DNA from 2 places in the Streptomyces sp. HUAS MS02 genome. Region 1 is predicted to be linked to the other one. Evidence: riboswitches for the same ligand, from Rfam matches in the RefSeq annotation. Region 1 holds a riboswitch; the other holds the start of a gene.

What was found. Region 1 has a riboswitch for S-adenosylmethionine ahead of thrC (threonine synthase). Riboswitches for the same ligand answer to the same signal wherever they lie in the genome.
Region 2: another riboswitch for S-adenosylmethionine. It lies ahead of ACZ9QC_RS31015 (aminotransferase class V-fold PLP-dependent enzyme); the one in region 1 lies ahead of thrC (threonine synthase).

What each region holds. Positions count from the first base shown of each region.
Region 1 covers NZ_CM146747.1:5,362,583-5,368,669, forward strand. The annotation lists gene otsB (trehalose-phosphatase) at 15-926, shown strand; gene ACZ9QC_RS23155 (alpha,alpha-trehalose-phosphate synthase (UDP-forming)) at 1,019-2,428, opposite strand; gene ACZ9QC_RS23160 (glucosyl-3-phosphoglycerate synthase) at 2,690-3,634, opposite strand; SAM riboswitch class I at 3,766-3,937, shown strand; gene thrC (threonine synthase) at 3,955-5,256, shown strand; gene ACZ9QC_RS23170 (MoaD/ThiS family protein) at 5,378-5,653, shown strand.
Region 2 covers NZ_CM146747.1:7,214,782-7,220,868, reverse strand. The annotation lists gene ACZ9QC_RS31035 (NYN domain-containing protein) at 1-346, opposite strand, end outside; gene ACZ9QC_RS31030 (hypothetical protein) at 418-657, opposite strand; gene ACZ9QC_RS31025 (rhomboid family intramembrane serine protease) at 855-1,610, shown strand; gene ACZ9QC_RS31020 (Lrp/AsnC family transcriptional regulator) at 1,607-1,888, shown strand; gene ACZ9QC_RS31015 (aminotransferase class V-fold PLP-dependent enzyme) at 2,049-3,410, opposite strand; SAM riboswitch class IV at 3,538-3,653, opposite strand; gene trpD (anthranilate phosphoribosyltransferase) at 3,921-4,985, opposite strand; gene qcrB (cytochrome bc1 complex cytochrome b subunit) at 5,140-6,087, opposite strand, start outside.

The DNA.
Region 1 (6,087 bases):
ATAGGGTCGAAGCCATGGGCAGCCACAAGGACGCAGGGAACGCAGGAAGCGCCGAGAACGCAGAGAACGCAGAGAACACGGGTTCAGCGAACTCCGGGGCCACCTTGCCGACACCCGTGACCCCCGCCGGGCGGGACGCGCTGGACGCGATCCTGCGACGACCCGGCCGTACGGTGATCGCGCTCGACTTCGACGGCACCCTCGCCCCCATCGTCCCCGACCCCGAACAGGCCCGCGCCCACCCCGACGCCGTGGCCGCGCTCGCCGCACTCGCCCCCAAGGTCGCCTCCGTCGCCGTGGTGACCGGTCGCCCCGCCGCCGTCGCCGTCCGCCACGGCGGATTCGCCGGTGTCCCCGGCCTGGAACACCTCGTCGTCCTCGGCCACTACGGCGCCGAACGCTGGGACGCCGTCACCGGCACCGTCAGCGCCCCCGCCCCGCACCCCGGTGTCGCCGCGGTCCGCGCGGAACTCCCCGGGCTGCTGGACGGCGTCGGCGCGTGGCAGGGCACCTGGATCGAGGAGAAGGGCCGCGCGGTCGCCGTACACACGCGCCGCGCCACCGACCCGCAGGCCGCCTTCGAAGCCCTCCGCGCCCCGCTGGCCGACCTCGCCGGCCGGCACGGCCTCATCGTCGAACCCGGCCGCATGGTCCTCGAACTGCGCCCCCCGGGCATGGACAAGGGCGTCGCCCTCCACGACTACCTCAAGGAGACCGCCGCCGAGTCCGTCCTCTACGCCGGCGACGACCTCGGCGACCTCCCCGCCTTCGCCACCGTCGAGAAACTCCGCACCGAGGGCACGCCGGGCCTGCTGGTGTGCAGCGGCAGCGCGGAGGTGAGCGAGTTGTCGGAGCGCGCGGACCTGGTGGTGGACGGCCCGGCGGGGGTCGTGGCCCTGCTGGCAACGATCGCCGAGCACGTGTAGCGACAGGCGGACCCGGTGCTTTTCAGGCGCGGGGAACTGCGCGAGAAGCCCCACCGGACCCGCACTCGCCGACGAACCCGCCCCCCGAGCTATCAGGCGCCCTCCAACGCCTCCAACTGATCCAGGAACCACCGCGTCGGCGGCAACGCGGTCGCCGCCGCGACGAGCCGCTTCGTCCGCTCCGCCCGCTCCGCCGCCGACTGACGCAACGCCTCGTGCAGGGCGGCGGCCGTGCCCACCACGTCGTAGGGGTTCACCACCAGCGCGTCGTCCCCCAGCTCCTCGTACGCCCCGGCCTCCCGCGACAGCACGAGCGCGCACCCCTCGTCGGAGACGACCGGCACCTCCTTGGCGACGAGGTTCATGCCGTCCCGGATGGGGTTCACCAGGGCCACGTCGGCGAGCCGGTACGCCGCGAGGGAGCGCGCGAAGTCGTCCTTCAGATGGAGGACGACCGGGGTCCAGTCCGGCGTCCCGTACCGCTCGTTGATGTCGTCCGCGACCCGCTGGACCTCGCTCATGTAGTCCCGGTACACCGCGAGGTCCTGCCGCGACGGGTAGGCGAGGGCGATGTGCACGACGCGCTCGCGCCACTCCGGCCACTCGTCGAGAAGCTGCCGGAAGGCGTGCAGGCCGCGCACGATGTTCTTGGAGAGTTCCGTACGGTCGACGCGGACGATCGTGCGGCGCGGGGAGCCGTCGGGGGCCGTACCGATCTGCTCCCGCAGCGTGGCCATGCGGTCGTCGACGTCCGCCTGGTGGGCGCGGGCCCGCAGGAAGTCCGCGTCGGCGCCCAGGCCGTGCACGCCGATCCGGGTGCCGGACGGGGCGTCGGGGCCGAGGACGGCGCGAGCACAGTCGGTGAACGCGTCCGCCCACCGCCGGGTGAGGAACGCGGCCCGGTCGGCGCCGAGGATGCCGTCGAGCACCTGGGCGGCGATGTCGTCGGGCAGCAGCCGGAAGTACTCGACGGGCGCCCACGGGGTGTGGGAGAAGTGGCCGATCCGCAGATCGGGGCGGAGCTCGCGGAGCATCCGGGGGACCAGGGTCAGGTGGTAGTCCTGCACGAGCACGGACGCGCCGTCCGCCGCCTCCTGGGCCAGCGCCTCGGCGAAGGCGCGGTTGTACGTCTCGTACGACGCCCACTGGCGCCGGAACTCCGCGTCGAAGGACGGCTCCAGCGGGGTCTGGTACAGCATGTGGTGCACGAACCACAGCGTGGAGTTGGCGACGCCGTTGTACGCGTCGTGGTGCACGTCGGCGGAGATGTCGAGCATGCGGACGCCGGGCTCGCCGACACCGCGGCGTACGGCCTCGCGGTCGCCGTCGCCGAGGGCGGAGCACACCCAGACGGCGCCCGCGTCCGGGTCGATCGCGGAGAGGCCCGAGACGAGACCGCCGCCGCCGCGCTTCGCTGTGAGGGCGCCGGATTCGTCCTCGGTGTACGTGATGGGGCCGCGGTTGGAGGCGACGAGGATCCGCGCGCTGTGCGTCGATGCCATAGGGCTCAACCTAGCCCCTGGGTTCGCCGGTCAAACGTACGGTTCGGCCGTCTACGGGGTGCCTATGGGGCAGGGGGTGCGTGTTGCGTGGGCGGCTGCGGGTGAGTGGGGGCTGGTCGCGCAGTTCCCCGCGCCCCTGAAAAGCAGGGGCTGCGCCCCGTGCTTTTCATCTTTTAGGGGCGCGGGGAACTGCGCGAGAAGCCCCACTTACCCGCACCCGGCGACGAAAGACGTGCCCCCCACCCCCTACGCCGCCTACGCCTACGCCGCCCTGCGCTCCGCGTACTCCTCGATCTCCCCCATCGGCGGCCGTTCCTCCAGGTCCACCGAATACGTGCGCGGCTCAAAACCTTCCCGGCCCCGTTCGAACTGCGTCAGGACGGGACGGATCAGGTGGCCCCGGGCCAGCCGCAGCTGAGCCGTGCGGTAGATCGCCGCCGACATGCGGCCCAGCGCCGCCCCGTCCTGGTGCCGGTGTTTGCGGACGCCCACGTCGACCTGCGCGAGCGCGTCCAGGCCGACCAGGTGCAGCGCGTCGACCAGCATGCCCAGCTCGATGCCGTAGCCCACCGGGAACGGCAGCCGTTCGAGGAGGGAGCGCCGCGCCGCGTACTCGCCGCCGAGCGGCTGGACGAAGCCGGCCAGCTGCGGCCAGTGCATGTTGAGCAGGGGGCGGGCCATGAGTTCCGTCACACGCCCGCCCTGGCCGGCGGCCGAGCCCAGGGGGCGGTCGTACATCGCCTTGACGAGGTCGACACCGGGGTCGGTGAGCAGGGGGCCGACGATCCCGGAGACGAAGTCCGACGAGAACTCCTTGAGGTCTGCGTCGATGAAGCAGACGATGTCGCCGGAGGTCACCATCAGCGACCGCCACAGGACCTCACCCTTGCCGGGCACGGCCGGGAGGCGGGGCAGGATGTCGTCGCGGTGGACGACCGTGGCCCCGGCGGCTGCCGCGACCTGCGACGTCCGGTCGGTCGAGCCGGAGTCGACGACCACGATCTCGTCGACGAGCGGGACCTGCCGCATGAGGTCGTGACGGATGATCGCGACGATGTCGCCGACCGTCTCCTCCTCGTTCAGCGCGGGCAGGACGACGCTGACGGTCTGTCCCGTGGCGCGTTTCGCGGCCATGATGCGGTGGAGCGGGCGGTCGGACATGGACCAGGAGCGGGTACTCAGCCAGCGCTCGACTTCCTTCAGCACAGTGCGCGGCTCCTCTGCGTTCATCTCGCGGTTCGGACGGCTCTCTCAACTGTCCTGGCCTTCGGTTACAGTCTTGGACAACGCTGGTGACCATCGCATGTCGCGGCTCGTCGGCGTATACAACCAAATACCGCTCATCCAGAGGGGCAGAGGGATACGGCCCGATGAAGCCCCGGCAACCCTCCAGCCGGTCTGACCACATCATTCGCGCATCGTCGCGTCATCGTCTTCGTGGTGAGGCTCCCGGCTAGGGAAGGTGCCAAATCCGTCTCACGGCGAAGTGCGTCGTGAGGAAGATGAGGAGAAAGGGCCTCGCCTCCATGGCTGCGCAGACTGTTGCAAGCACCACCGACTCCCTCGGCTCCACCTCCACAGTAGACCTCGGCCCCGCCGCGGCTCTGAGCTGTCGTGAGTGCGGTCACCGCGTACCCCTCGGCCCGGTCTTCGCGTGCGAGGAGTGTTTCGGGCCGCTGGAGATCGCGTACGACTACTCCTCCTACGAAACGGAGGAGTTGCGCAAGCGGATCGAGTCCGGTCCCGCGAACATCTGGCGGTACGCGCCCCTGCTGCCCGTCCCGGCGGACGTGGCCACCAAGCCGAACATCAACCCCGGCTGGACCCAGCTCGTCAAGGCCGACAACCTGGCCGCCGCGCTCGGCGTCGACGCCGGCAAGCTCTTCGTCAAGGACGACTCCGGCAACCCGACGCACTCCTTCAAGGACCGGGTCGTCGCGCAGGCCCTGGAGGCGGCCCGCGCCTTCGGCTTCACCACCCTCTCCTGCTCCTCCACGGGCAACCTGGCCGGTGCCGTCGGCGCCGCCGCCGCCCGCGCCGGCTTCCGGTCCTGCGTGTTCATCCCGCACGACCTGGAGCAGGGCAAGGTCGTCATGGCCGCGATCTACGGCGGCGAGCTCGTCGGCATCGAGGGCAACTACGACGACGTGAACCGCTTCTGCTCCGAGCTGATCGGCGACCCGGCCGGCGAGGGCTGGGGCTTCGTGAACGTCAACCTGCGGCCGTACTACGCCGAGGGCTCCAAGACGCTCGCGTACGAGATCTGCGAGCAGCTCGGCTGGCAGCTCCCCGACCAGCTGGTCGTGCCGATCGCCTCCGGGTCGCAGCTCACGAAGATCGACAAGGGGCTGCAGGAGCTGATCAAGCTCGGGCTCGTCGAGGACAAGCCCTACAAGATCTTCGGCGCGCAGGCCGAGGGGTGCTCGCCGGTGTCGGTGGCCTTCAAGGCCGGGCACGACGTGGTGCGCCCCCAGAAGCCGAACACCATCGCCAAGTCGCTCGCGATCGGCAACCCGGCGGACGGGCCGTACGTGCTGGACATCGCGCGGCGGACCGGTGGGGCCGTGGAGGACGTGACGGACGAGCAGGTCGTCGAGGCGATCAAGCTGCTCGCGCGGACCGAGGGGATCTTCGCGGAGACCGCGGGCGGGGTGACCGTCGGCGTGACGAAGAAGCTGATCGAGGACGGGCTTCTCGACCCGACGCTCACCACGGTCGTGCTCAACACGGGGGACGGTCTGAAGACGCTGGACGCGGTGGCCGGGACCGGGCTGACCGCGACCATTCGGCCCAACCTTGACTCGTTCCGTGAGGCGGGGCTCGCGTAGGGCCCGTTAGCCAGTCGTTCGTCTGCGGGCCGGTGGGGGCTGGTCGCGCCCACGCGGCGGCAGCCGCACATTGAACACAGCCCCGCGCCCCTGAAAAGCACACCTGACCGGAGGTCCCATCGTGAGCGTTTCCGTCCGCATCCCCACCATCCTTCGTACCTACACCGGCGGGCAGGCCGAGGTGAGTGCGGAGGGCGCCACCCTCGCCGAGGTCATCGCCGATCTGGAGAAGAACCACAACGGGATCGCCGCCCGGGTGCTCGACGATCAGGGCAAGCTGCGGCGGTTCGTGAACGTGTACGTGAACGACGACGACGTCCGGTTCGAGCAGGGTCTGGAGACGGCCACGCCGGACGGTGCGGGTGTTTCGATCATTCCCGCGGTCGCCGGTGGCTGACCGCCGTCGTACCGGCCGGTAGTAACCGTCGGTAACTTTGATTACCGAGAGTTCATCGAATTGCCCCCTCCGTGAGAGAAGCGGAGGGGGCAATTCTCTATGGTTGAGCACTGTAGAGTTGGGGAACCCGGTCCGATCGCCGTAGTGATTCCTTGCCGGGCGCATATCTCAACGCGCCGCACGCCCTATATGAAGTAGCCAAAGTGTGCAGGCCTTTTGCGTATTTCGTTCCTTTTGTGGGGCCCGACTTGCCCTGAATTCGGACGAATTGTTCGTACATTCCCGACCGGTCGTGTCCAGAATTCTCGTCCGATTGACCTGTTGCAGAGGGCAGTTGGGCAGATACATTCGGCCGCGGTCGACGCGTTCCGGCGCACACCCCCAACCGTTGGGGGGTGAGGTCTGACCCGGATCCGCGAAGTGTGGATCTGTGC
Region 2 (6,087 bases), 1.9 Mb from region 1:
AGGCCGCGGCCGCCACGTCCAGCGGATCCGCGGCCGGGGGCGGCGCGCCCGTGTCGAGGGCGCCGGCCAGCTCCGGATGGGCCTCCCGGAACCGCTCCCCGATCCGCTGCCTGAAGAGCGTGTCGCTCTCCACGGCGGCCGCCATGGCGTTCCCGGCGAACTTGACCCGGCGGTTCGGGGCGAACCGGGCGTACTGTCTGAGCTGGGCGGGCAGTTCGGCGACGGTCAGTCCGCCGAACCCGTCGGAGACGATCTGCACGACGCGCTTGCGGACGCCCTCGGGCAGCGGACGGTCGAGCACCTCAGCGGCGCCGTCGCCCGGCCCCCCGCCTGCGCTCTCCACCATCCGTCACACCCCATCTCTTCGCGGGGCCGTCCCCCGCTCCCGGCGTCGCCGGAGCGGGGGGACCCCCATCCTCAGGAGCCGGCGCCCGGCCTGTCGACGAGTTCCACCTGGTCCACGGCGTTGCACCAGCGGCAACGGACCGACTCGATGGTCTCACTGACCACGTTGCGCTCCTCGACCTCGGGCTTCCCGGCGAGATCGAGGTGAACGTACTCGACGACCTTCGACGAGCGGGTCACGTCGAACCGCGTGAGGTTGCCACAGAGCGTGCAGCGCCAGCGGGTGGTGTCCGTCGGCAGGGGAACCGTCATCGTGGCTGCTCTTCCTTCGTCCGTCTCCGTGTAGCACCGGCGTCCCGGTGCGTGTGGCTCGTAACCCTACGGCCTGAGCGGTCCTGGACGCCTGTTCGCCTGCGGTGGCGCCGCGGATTGCCCGCGGGGGCGGGGCCGACCGTCGTCGGCGGCGAGGCGGTCTGTGCGGGTGGGTCCCGTTACGTCATGCTCTGCTCATGATCGGCAAGTGGAGCACCTCGGCCGCCCGGGCCGTACGAAACGAGTCGGCGCCGGTGACGTACGGGCTGATCGCCGTGTGCTGTGCGCTCTTCCTGATCGGACCGGCGGCGGGCCTCAACCCCGTGTACGGCACCGGGGACGAACTGCTCGCCGCGCAGCGGGCGTACTTCCGGCGCTGGGGTGTCGTCCCGGTCGAGCTGTTCCACGGCACCGGGCGCGCGGCGCTCACGCCCCTCACGGCGCTCTTCGTCCACGGCAGCTGGCTGCATCTCCTCGGCAACATGCTCTTCCTCTTCGTCTTCGGGGCGATGGCCGAGGAGCGCATGGGCCACGTGGAGTTCGCCCTCTTCTACGTGGGCTGCGGCTATGTCGCGCTGGTGGCGTACGCGGCGGCGCACGCCGGGTCCCCGCAGTCGCTGGTGGGCGCGTCGGGGGCGATCTCCGCGGTCCTCGGCGCGTTTCTGTTCCTGTTCCCCAGGGCGCGGGTGACGAGCCTCCTGCCCTTCCTCTTCTTTCTTCCGCTGCGGTTCCCGGCATGGGTCACCCTGCCGTTCTGGGTGAGCCTGCAGTGGCTGGCCGCGGGCCGGCAGACCGCGGGTCCGGGGGTCGCCTATCTGGCGCACCTGGTGGGGTTCGGGCTGGGGTTCGCCTACGCGTGGGGGCGCTACGGGCGTGGGGCTAGAGTGAAAGCGCCCGTGGATGTTCCGTCGGACGTCCCAGCTCCGGCCCCCGAGGGAGAGAAACAGCCGTGATCACCGCGATCGTGCTCATCAAGACCAGCGTGGACCGGATCCCGGAGATCGCGGAGTCGATCGCCGCCCTCGAATCCGTGAGCGAGGTGTTCTCGGTGACCGGTACCTACGACCTGGTCGCCATGGTCCGGGTGAAGGCCCACGACGACCTGGCCGATGTGATCCCCGGGTCCATCAGCAAGATCCCGGGGGTGCTGGGCACCGACACGCACGTGGCGTTCCGGACGTATTCGCAGCACGACCTGGAGGCCGCGTTCGCCATCGGACTGGACGGCTGAGCTCGCGCGAGCCGCCCTTTCCGCTCGGGATCGCCTCGCGGGCGCCCTCGGCGAGGGCGCGCACGCGGTGCCCGGCGTGGACGCGTACACCGGCATCCTGCCCGCCCCGGTGGCCCTCACCGAGGCCATGCTGCGCGGGAGCGGACTCAGAGGTCGCCGATCACACGGCCGGAACGCAACGCCCGTCCTCCGTACGGTAGTTCCACTGTGCGCCGTCCCGTACGAGCTCCTTCACCGCGCCCACGAACCGCTCCACGTGCTCGTCGGGGGTGCCCGCGCCGAAGCTCACCCGGATCGCGTTCAGGGAGCGCTCGCCGGGCGCGGCCTCGGGGGCGCCGCACTCGCCCTGGGTCTGCGGGTCGCTGCCGAGGAGGGTGCGGACGAGGGGGTGGGCGCAGAAGAGGCCGTCGCGTACGCCGATGCCGTACTCGGCGGAGAGGGCGGCGGCGAAGTGGGAGCTGTTCCAGCCCTCGACGACGAAGGAGATGACGCCGACGCGCGGGGCGTCGTTCCCGAAGAGCGAGAGGATCCGCACCTCGGGCACCTCGGCGAGCCCGGCGCGCACGGTGTCGATCAGGTGCCGCTCACGGGCGACCAGGGTGTCGAACCCGGCCTCGGTGAGCGCCTTGCAGGCGGAGGCGATCGAGTAGGCGCCGATGACGTTGGGCGAACCGGCCTCGTGCCGGGCGGCGGTCTCGTGCCACTCGACATCCACACCGCCGTCGGTGCGCCGGGTCACCTTGCGGCTGGCACCGCCGCCCGCGAGGTACGGGTCCGCCGCGCGCAGCCAGTCGGCGCGGCCGGCGAGGACGCCCGAACCGAAGGGCGCGTACAGCTTGTGGCCGGAGAAGGCGACCCAGTCCACGTCCAACTCCTGCACGGAGAGGGGGTGGTGGGGGGCCAGCTGGGCGGCGTCGAGGACGATCCGCGCGCCGTGCGCGTGCGCGGCGGCGGCCAGCTCCCGCACCGGCCAGATCTCACCGGTGACGTTGGAGGCACCGGTGACGCAGACCAGCGCCGGCCCGTGCGGGTCTCGGTCGGCGAGGGCGGCCTCCAGGGTGGCGACGGCTTCCCTCGGCGTGCGGGGCGCGTCCAGGTAGCTGACCCGGGCGTTCCGCCACGGCAGCAGCGAGGCGTGGTGCTCGGTCTCGAAGACGAAGACCTGGCAGTCGGCGGGGAGCGCCTGGGCCAGCAGGTTCAGCGAGTCCGTCGTCGACCGGGTGAAGATCAGCTGGTCGTCGGCGCGGCAGTCGAGGAACTCCGCGACGGTCCTGCGGGCGTTCTCGAAGAGGTCGGTCGACAGCTGGGAGAGGTAGCCGGCGCCGCGGTGGACGCTGCCGTAGTAGGGCGCGTACGCCGCCACGTCGTCCCAGACGCGCTGCAGGGCCGGGGCGCTGGCCGCGTAGTCGAGCGCGGCGTAGCTGACCTCGCCGCCGGTGACGAGCGGGACGGTGACATCCCGCCCCAGAACGGGCAGCGGGGCACAAACGGACTGGTCGGCGGCAAGGGTGGAGACAGACATGGGGGTACTCCCGTGAGGAGGCATGCCGAAAGAAGGCATGCGGAGGAAGAGAAAGAAGAGAAAGGGGTGCGCGGAGGCGGGGCTCGGCGGCCCTATCGCATTCGCTTGCTCACGGAAGACTCCCTCGAAACCGCGCTTGCCGTAGACCTCGCTGCCTACGACCCGGTCCTCACCCGGGGCACCCCGCCACGGACGGAGGGTTGCCGGACAGCCAGCCGGGGCTATGGGCTGTCACTCATGACCTGAAGCAGAACGTACGTGAGGTGATCGTCGGGCCGCAACTTCTGTCCGGATGACGGGATGGGGCGCCTCATAGCTCGGGGGCGCGCATTCGTTGGCGGGTGCGGGTCGGTGGGGCTTCTCGCGCAGTTGCCCGCGCCCCTGAACGACCAGGCCCTGCGGGCCTGAAAAGCGGCGGGGCCGCAGGTTGAAAAGCACGGGGCGAAGCCCCTGCTTTTCTCAGGGGCGGGGAACTGCGCGAGAAGCCCCCACCGACCCGCACCCGAAGAACTACCGGTTCGTCGCCGCGACCCACCGCTCGAGAACCCGCCGCGCCGACCCGGAATCGATCGATTCCGCGGCCTTGGCCATCCCGCCCCGCAACTGCTCCGCCAGCGGCCCGGACGTCGGCTCCAGCGCCACCAGCGCCGCCGCCGAGTTCAGCAGCACCGCGTCCCGCACGGGACCCGTCTCCCCGGCCAGCAACCGCCGCGCGACATCCGCGTTGTAGGACGCGTCCGCCCCCCGCAACGCCTCCACCGGCACCAGCTCCAACCCCACGTCACGCGGGTCGAAGCGCTCCTCGGTCACCTTGCCGTCCCGCACGACCCACACCCGCGACGTCGCCGTGGTCGTCAGCTCGTCCAGCCCGTCGTCCCCGCGGAAGACCAGCGAGGAGTTGCCGCGCTCGGCAAAGACGCCGGCCATGATCGGCGCCATCCGGGGGTCGGCCACACCGACCGCCTGGGCCCGCACCTTCGCCGGGTTGGCCAGCGGCCCGAGCGCGTTGAAGACGGTCCTGATTCCCAACTGCCCCCGCGCGGCGGCCACATGACGCAGCGCCGGATGGAACTTCACCGCGAAGCAGAAGGTGATCCCGGCCTCCTCGGCGACCTCGGCCACCCGCTGCGGCGTCAGCTCCAGATTGACGCCCAGCTTCTCCAGCACGTCGGACGCCCCGGACGCCGACGACGCGGCCCGGTTGCCGTGCTTGACGACCTTCGCGCCCGTACCGGCGACGACGATCGACGACATCGTGGAGATGTTGACCGTCTTGGCGCCGTCCCCGCCCGTACCGACGATGTCGACGGTCCTCCCCGACACCTCGATCACCTTGGCGTGCTCGTACAGCGCCTCGACGAGACCGGTGATCTCCTCGACGGTCTCCCCCTTGGCCCGTAGCGCGACCACGAACCCGGCGATCTGCGCGTCCGTCGCCTCGCCGCGCATGATCTGGTCCATCGCCCAGAAGGTGGCACCGGCGTCCTGGTCGTGCCCGGACAGCAGCGCGTTCAGCACGGCGGGCCAGGAACGGCCCGCCGCGGTGTCGCCTCCAGCGGGGGTCACAGCGCTCATAGCCGCTCCTGGGTGTCGTAGCCGCGAGCAGGGGGTGCCACGCGGACCGCGAAATCACTGATACGCCCACCCTATCCAGGTCGGGGCACGGCGAAGGGCCCCCGTCCGAAGATCGGACGGGGGCCCTTCGACCGTGTGTGGCGAAGCGAAGCGATCAGTGGTGGCCGTGGCCGCTCGTGATCTCCTTGTACTCCTCGACGGTGGGCTTGGCGATCTGGCTGTCCTCGCCGTAGTAGCCCTTGCTCAGCTTGACGCGGGCCTTCTCCAGGCGCGAGACCTTGCGGGCGACACCGTTCTCGTCGACCGCAGGGCCGAGCTCGGCCGGCTTGTACTGCTCGTGCGCCGTGAGCGTGTGCAGCTGCTCCTGGCTGAGCGGCTCGTGGACCTCGATGAACTCACCGTGCGGCAGGCGCTTGATGATGCCGGTCTCGCGACCGTGCAGGATCTTGTCCTTGTCCCGGCGCTGCAGGCCGAGGCAGATGCGCTTGGTGATGATGAACGCGAGGACCGGGGCCACGAAGAACGCGATCCGGACGAACCAGGTGATGGCGTTGATCGACAGGTGGAAGTGGGTCGCCCAGAGGTCGTTTCCACCACCGATCAGCAGGACCATGTACCAGGTGATCCAGGCGACACCGAAACCGGTCCGGGTCGGCGCGTTGCGCGGGCGGTCCAGGATGTGGTGCTCGCGCTTGTCGCCGGTGACCCAGGACTCGATGAAGGGGTAGACCGCGATCGCGGCCAGCACCAGCGGGAAGATGACCAGCGGAATGAACACGCCCAGGACGAGCGTGTGACCCCAGAAGTTGATCTCCCAGCCCGGCATGACACGGATCAGACCCTCGGAGAAGCCCATGTACCAGTCGGGCTGGGCGCCGGTCGACACCTGGTCCGGACGGTAGGGGCCGATGCTCCAGATCGGGTTGATCGTGGCGATCGCCGAGATGGCCGCGATGACACCGAAGACCAGGAAGAAGAAACCGCCGGCCTTCGCCATGTACACGGGGAGCAGCGGCATGCCGACGACGTTGTTGTTCGTCTTTCCGGGGCCCGCGAACTGGGTGTGCTTGTGGTAGAAGACCAGGATCAGGTGCGCCACCAC